DNA from 2 places in the Paraburkholderia sp. WC7.3g genome. Region 2 is predicted to be linked to the other one. Evidence: riboswitches for the same ligand, from Rfam matches in the RefSeq annotation. Region 2 holds a riboswitch; the other holds the start of a gene.

Region 1 (3,401 bases), on a different contig from region 2:
TAGTACGGACTCTTTTCATCGAACTGGCTCGGGTCCGGATACGCGGTCGACGAGACCTCCGCGATGCCCGCGATGCCGGGCTCCGGACAGCTCGAATGATAGAAGAGCACGCCGTCGCCGATCTGCATCACGTCGCGCATGAAGTTGCGCGCCTGATAGTTGCGCACGCCGGTCCACGGCAAGGTGCGATGCGGTGCGTTGGCGAGGTCGTCGATGCTTGCTTCGTCCGGTTCGGACTTCATCAGCCAGTAGCGCATGAATCGGAGTCAGCGTGTGAGATTGAACGACGCGCAACAACAGCAGGCGCGTGCGGAAAAGCCCCTGAAAAAGGCGCTCAAACGAAAAAACGACGACCAAAGAAAAACGGCATCGAACCGAAGTCCGATGCCGTTCCAGATAAGGTCCCCGCCTTAGCCGCTAGGCCGGCATCCTGAACCGAGGGTTCAGAATTGGTCGCAGTTAGCAACACTTCGGGTACATCAGACTGAGTGACGCGCACGCCCGTGCTACAAATTTCCGCAACCGTGCACATGGCATTGGTTCAAGGAATATATGACCTTGGCGAACCAGGCAGGGAAGCTAAACCGATGAAGCTACAACACATACCTTTGAACTTGCGACCGGTTCGAAACCGGCCCACTACTAACTAACCCAATACTGCTTACTGCACGCTGTACTGCTCAATCACAGTACCTAGCTGTTCGTTCATTTGCTGCATTGTACGCCGGATTTCTTCAGCGGGAAATGCTTCTCCGTGTCGCACGCTGCTTTGCAATTTAAGCAGTTCCGATGCCAGCGACAGCGCAGCCATCACCGCGATGCGATCCGTGCCCCGGACGTTGCTGTTACCGCGGATTTTCTTCATCTCCGCGTCGACGCGCGCGACCGCCTCGAGCAGCGCGCCTTCCGTTTCCGGCGAACAGGCGAGACGATAGGGTACTTCGAGAATCGATACCTCGATCTGCTTGGTGGTCATGCGCTTTCTCCGTGTCGGCTCACGTCGCTTTCCGCTTCCTCGTGTTCGGGCTGGGCGGGCTCGAGCAGATCGAGCTGGTTATCCGGTTCGCTGCTCGCGCGTGCGCGCGGCAATTTTTCGAGAATCGCATTCAGGCGCACCTGAGCGTCGTCGATCTTGGCGGACAGTGCGTCGCGTTCGGCCTGCAGTGTGTCGCGCTCTTCGCGCAATTGCGCGAGCTCCGCGTGCGTGGCTTGTACCTCGGCACGCGTTTGCGCGAGTTGCTCTTCGAGCGCGAGCCGCGCTTCGTTGTGGCGCTGGCTGATCGCAATCAGTTTGCCGATGTTCTGGGAGAGTGATTCGAGTTCGGTGAGCATGTGCTGCGTCCTCTAAAGACATCGCATTTTAGCGCGGAATATTACAGGTTCCGACAATTGTCTCGTTTCGAGACGTAACAGCATCGCTTCATGCACGTTCGTTGCATGTCGTGTCGTCGACCATAAGATAAAAAACCGGCAATCCATCGGACAATAACCTGCATTCAGCAGAACGGATTGCGCTCCGAATGACCTCTCTTGACGCTCCGCGAGGCCGCTCCTAAACTTCCCGCACTCTGGTGCCCGCGCGCGCTTATCGGCGCGCGCAGTTAAACGGGAAGCAGGGCGCGCGCGGTGCCAAAACCGGATGCGCGAACCTGCGCTGCCCCCGCAACGGTAAGCGACCGCATGTGATGTGCTCATGCAGGTCGGTCCTGATCGCAAGGTTGGAAGTTCAACGTGCGAGTGTGCCACTGCGCGTCACGCGTGGGAAGGCGGGATCGATGTGTCGTAGCCCGGATACCGGCCAGAAAAGAGGGACGTCCCCGCGAAAACGTTAAACAAGGGACGCCTCGTGACGCGTCGGCCTGCGGGGAAGCAGGCCGCGCACGCTAGCCACAGGAATGTCATCCCATGTTGTCCCCCATCGCCCGCGCGATGCTCTTCGCGTTCGCGAGCCTGCCGCTCGTCGTGCATGCGCAAAGCGCCGAGCCCGCGTCTTCATCGTCCGCTTTGGATGCAACCGCTGCGAATGCCGCAAACGTCATCAACAACGCCGCCAATATCACCTCAGCCGATGCCGCGGACACCGCGCTGTCGCCGATCGTCGTGACCGCGCAACGCGGACCGCAAGCGCTGACCGAGGCGATCCCGCAGACCACGCGGTTCGATCAGCAGGACATCGCCGACACGAGCGCGACCGATCTGCCCGGCCTGCTGCAATTCGCGCCCGGCGCGCAAATCTCGCGTACGGGTGGCCCCGGTTCGACCACGAGCCTCTTTTTGCGCGGCGCGTCGGCGACGCAATCGTTGCTGCTGATCGACGGCGTGCGCGTCGATTCAGTGAGCCTCGGCTCCGCTCAGCTCGCGCAGATTCCGCTCGATCAGGTCGATCACGTCGAAGTGGTGAACGGCAACGTGTCGGCGTTGTACGGCTCGGGCGCGATCGGCGGCGTCGTGCAGGTGTTCACGAAAGACGGCGGCGATCATCCGCCGCGGTTCAATTTTTCGGTCGGCTACGGCAGCTATCACACGCAGACGCAAACGGCCGGCGTGAACGGTGCGCTCGATCAGGACGGCCGCACGACTTTCAGCATCGCGCTTGCGCGCACCAAAGACGACGGATTTTCGTCGCTCAATCCGCTCGAGGCGCCGAACGCGAATCCGAACCCGAACGGCAATCTGAACGAAAGCATCACCGCGTCGCTGCGTCACACGTTCAACGACAAGTGGGACGCGGGCGTCAGATACTTCCAGTCGAACAACAACAACAGCTACGACAATGCGTACGGCGAGCCCACCGATCTGAACAACCTCTACAGCAAGGTGCGTCAGGTGTCGGTATTCGCGAACGGCAAGTTGACCGACTGGTGGACCACCCACTTCACGCTCGCGGAGGGCGACGACCGCAGCGTATCGAACACCAATGGCATCGACAACGGCCGCTTCAATACCGACAATCGCCAGTACACGTGGCAGAACGATTTCGCGCTCGCCGCGAACCAGAAGCTGCAACTCGGCTACGAGCATCTCGACCAGACGCTCGACTCCGACACGTTCGCCGCGCCCGAGCGTCACGTCGATTCGGTCTTCGCGGGCTACAGCGCGCGCTTCGGCCGCAACCAGATTCAGGCCAACGTGCGACGCGACCAGTACTCCGATTTCGGTGGAGCGAACAGTTACTATCTCGGCTACGGTTTCGACATCACGTCGCACTGGAAGGCAACCGCAAGCTATTCGGATGCGTTCCGCGCGCCCAGCTTCGACGATCTGTACTATCCGATCAGCGGCAATCCGTCGATCCAGCCCGAGCGCAGTCATTCTGTCGAAGCCGGTTTGCAGTACGCGACCGATGCGCTCGGCGTAATGCGGTTGAACGCCTTCCAGACGCGTTATACGAATCTGATCGA
Region 2 (3,401 bases):
GCGCGAGCGCACACCGGCCTGCACGACGACCGAATCGAATTCGTCGTGGTGATGATCGGGGTCGTCGGCGGAACCGTGATGGTCGTGACGCAGGTGGATCGTCTGTTCCGACGCCGCTTCGAGGCCCAGCAGCGTATGCAGGTCGAGCCGCCCCTGCTGCGCGCGTACGATCTTCACCTGCGGCGGAATCTCCGCGCGGATCGCGGCTTCGACCTCGTGCTGCCGCGCATCGTCGATCAGATCGGTCTTGTTCAGAATCACCAGATCGGCCGCCGACAACTGGTCTTCGAACAGTTCGTGCAGCGGCGACTCGTGATCGAGACTCGGATCGGCCTTGCGCTGCGCATCGACGGCAAGCGGGTTATCGGCGAACTGGCCGCTTGCGGCGGCCGGCCCGTCCACCATCGTCACCACCGCGTCGACCGTGAAGCCGTTGCGGATTTGCGGCCAGTTGAACGCCTGCACGAGCGGCTTCGGCAACGCCAGCCCCGACGTTTCGATCAGCACGTGATCGAGTTCGTCACGGCGTTCCGCGAGCTTTTCCATCACCGGAAAAAATTCTTCCTGCACGGTGCAGCACAAACAACCGTTCGCGAGTTCATACAATTGCCCTTCGGTCTCGTCACCGTTTTCATCGCAACCGATGCCGCAGCCCTTGAGGATTTCCCCATCGATGCCGAGCTCGCCGAACTCGTTGACGATCACCGCGATGCGCTTGCCGCCCGCATGCTGAAGAATATGCCGCAGCAGCGTGGTTTTGCCGCTGCCGAGAAAGCCCGTGACGATCGTGACGGGAATCTTGCGCAATTGAGTTTGCATCGTGAGGTCCATCCGTTGGCGACGGCATGGCCGCGACAACGGAAATACAGAAAGCGGAGATGAGGTCATGAACGCGCCGCCGCATCCCCGCGGCGTACGTTCTGCTTCTTCAGGCCGGTATCCGGGCTGGCGAAAGCGCCGCTTCCCCTTCCCGGCCGAGTGGTTTCTCGTCCAGTGGTGAGATGTCGACGCGACCTTGCGCGAGGACATCGAAGCCGGCACCGCGGTGCCCCGGCCATCGAGCCGGAACCGCTTTTCGCTTACCGTTGCGGGGACAGCACAGGTTAGCCGTTGCAGAGCAGGTGGCTCCCTGTTTCCCGTTTAACTGCATGCGCACGAACGCGCACGCGAGCACCCAAAGTGCGTGCGAGTGTAGGCCCGCGACCTTGCGCAGTCAAGGAACCCAGCGTGCCGAAAAGCGCCGCCGACGCTTATCCGGCAAGGCGCCATGTGCTATCGTATGCGCGCGTTTGGTGCTCGCACATGCGTTCGCGTGTGCAGTTAAACGGGAAACAGGCAGCGCGTCGCGCGTTCAACCTGTGCTGTCCCCGCAACGGTAAGCGACCTGCGGCGCGCGATTCGATTCGCTGTCGATTCGGACGTGCCGCGCATGCGTTTTTGATGCCACTGTCCCGCGAATCCGCAAACCGGGACGGGAAGGCAAAGCGCGTGAGGCCGCCAGCCCGGATACCGGCCAGACGCGGAGGCGGCGCCGCATGCATCCGTGCATCAGGTTGCGCCGCCGGCCGCCGGAATCCGCGGGGAACGGATGTGAAGGCGTAGCAGCGCGGCATCGCGCGTGCCCGGATTCGCTGTACCGCATGACCTCTATGTTCACCGCCGCGCGCGCTGTCGCACGCCGCTTCTCTTCTTCCATCACCGCATGGCGCGCGCCGTGCACGCCGCGATGACGCGCGCCTGGCTGATCGGCGCCGGTCCCGGCGACGTCGAACTGATCACGCTGAAGGCCACCCGCGCGCTCGCGCAGGCCGATGTCGTGCTCGTCGACGATCTGGTGAATCCCGACGTGCTGCAGTTCGCGCGCGCCAACGCGCAAGTCGTGTACGTCGGCAAACGCGGCGGCCATCCATCGACGCCGCAAGCCGACATCGTCGCGCAAATGCTCGGGCATCTGCGCGCGGGGCGCAGCGTTGCGCGGCTCAAGGGCGGCGATCCGTTCGTGTTCGGCCGCGGTGGCGAAGAGTTGCAGGCGCTGCAGGCCGCGGGAATCGAAGTCGACGTGATCAACGGCATCACGGCCGGCATCGCGGCGCCCGCCGCGCTCGGCATCGCGGTCACGCATCGCGATTACGCGCAGGGCGTCGTGTTCGTCACCGGCCACGGCGCTGGCAGTGGCGAACCGGACTGGGCCGCGCTCGCCGCGACGCGCATGACGCTCGTGATCTATATGGGCATGCGCCGGCTCGGCGAGATCGCCCGCGCGTTGCTCGCGGCCGGCATGTCCGCCGACACGCCCTGCGCGGCGATCGAGTCAGCGACGCGGCCTGAGCAGCGTCATGTGCTCGCGCCGCTTCGCGAGTTCGCCGAGGCGGTCGCGCGCGCGGGACTCGGCTCGCCGGCGATCGTCGTGATGGGCGGTGTGGCGTCGCTCGCACTGGCGCGCGATGCGGCCGAACGCGACGCCGGCGTCGCTCGCGAACCAGCAGCGAGCGCGACACGACACGGACGCGGACGCGCGATCAAAACGCTGAGCGTCGGCATCGGTTGCCGCTTGCACAGCGAAGCCGTCGATATCGAAGCCGCCGTACGCGCAGCGCTCGGATCGAATGCCTTCGAGCAGATTCGCGCGATCGCGACGATCGACACCAAAGCCAACGAAGCAGGTCTGCTCGAATTCTGCTCACGTCATCAGCTGCCGCTGCAACTGTTCAGCCGCGAGCAGATCGCCGCCGTACCGGTCGCGTCGCCGTCGGCGGCGGCACACACGCATCTCGGCGTCGATGGTGTGTGCGAGCCGTGCGCGCTGCTGGCGGCAACGGCGCCGGACTGCACCACAACCGCGCAAAACGCGCGTCTAATCGTACGCAAGACCGCGCACGCCGGCATCACGGTGGCGATCGCAGCGGCGAACAACGCTGCCCTTAGCGACGCGACCCCATCCCATCCCGCCTCTCAAGACCAGGACCCTCGATGAAAACCGATCTGGAATCGCATCAACGCATGACCGAACGCCGCCGCGAAGGCCACGAAAAGAAGCAGGCCGGCGCGACCGTCGAAAAAGGCCTGCTGATCGTCAACACCGGCACCGGCAAGGGCAAGAGCACGGCCGCGTTCGGCATGGCCGTGCGGGTGCTCGGCCACGGCATGCGGCTCGGCGTCGTGCAGTTCATCAAAGGCGCGCTGCATACGTCGGAGCGCGATTTCCTCGGCGCAATCGCGCTGTGCGATTTCGTTACGATGGGCGACGGCTACACGTGGAACACGCAGGATCGCGAGGCCGACATGGCGACCGCGCGCAAGGGCTGGAACGAAGCGCGGCGGATGATCGAAAGCGGCGACTATCAGATGGTGATCCTCGATGAACTGAACACCGTGCTGAAGTACGAGTACCTGCCGCTCGA

Evidence for each region. A riboswitch is a leader RNA that binds a small molecule or an ion and turns the genes downstream of it on or off. The one in region 2 is predicted to bind cobalamin.
Region 1: another riboswitch for cobalamin. It lies ahead of OKW43_RS17660 (TonB-dependent receptor domain-containing protein); the one in region 2 lies ahead of cobA (uroporphyrinogen-III C-methyltransferase).

What each region holds. Positions count from the first base shown of each region.
Region 1 covers NZ_JBNDMA010000002.1:1,323,708-1,327,108, forward strand. Annotated here, with positions in the region: gene OKW43_RS17640 (EVE domain-containing protein) at 1-257, opposite strand, end outside; RNA gene ssrS (6S RNA) at 399-580, opposite strand; gene OKW43_RS17650 (cell division protein ZapA) at 662-976, opposite strand; gene OKW43_RS17655 (ATPase) at 973-1,332, opposite strand; cobalamin riboswitch at 1,553-1,817, shown strand; gene OKW43_RS17660 (TonB-dependent receptor domain-containing protein) at 1,906-3,401, shown strand, end outside.
Region 2 covers NZ_JBNDMA010000001.1:12,901-16,301, forward strand. Annotated here, with positions in the region: gene cobW (cobalamin biosynthesis protein CobW) at 1-819, opposite strand, end outside; cobalamin riboswitch at 915-1,193, opposite strand; cobalamin riboswitch at 1,274-1,532, shown strand; partial or broken gene cobA (uroporphyrinogen-III C-methyltransferase) at 1,727-2,464, shown strand; gene OKW43_RS00060 (cobalamin biosynthesis protein) at 2,540-2,974, shown strand; gene cobO (cob(I)yrinic acid a,c-diamide adenosyltransferase) at 2,971-3,401, shown strand, end outside.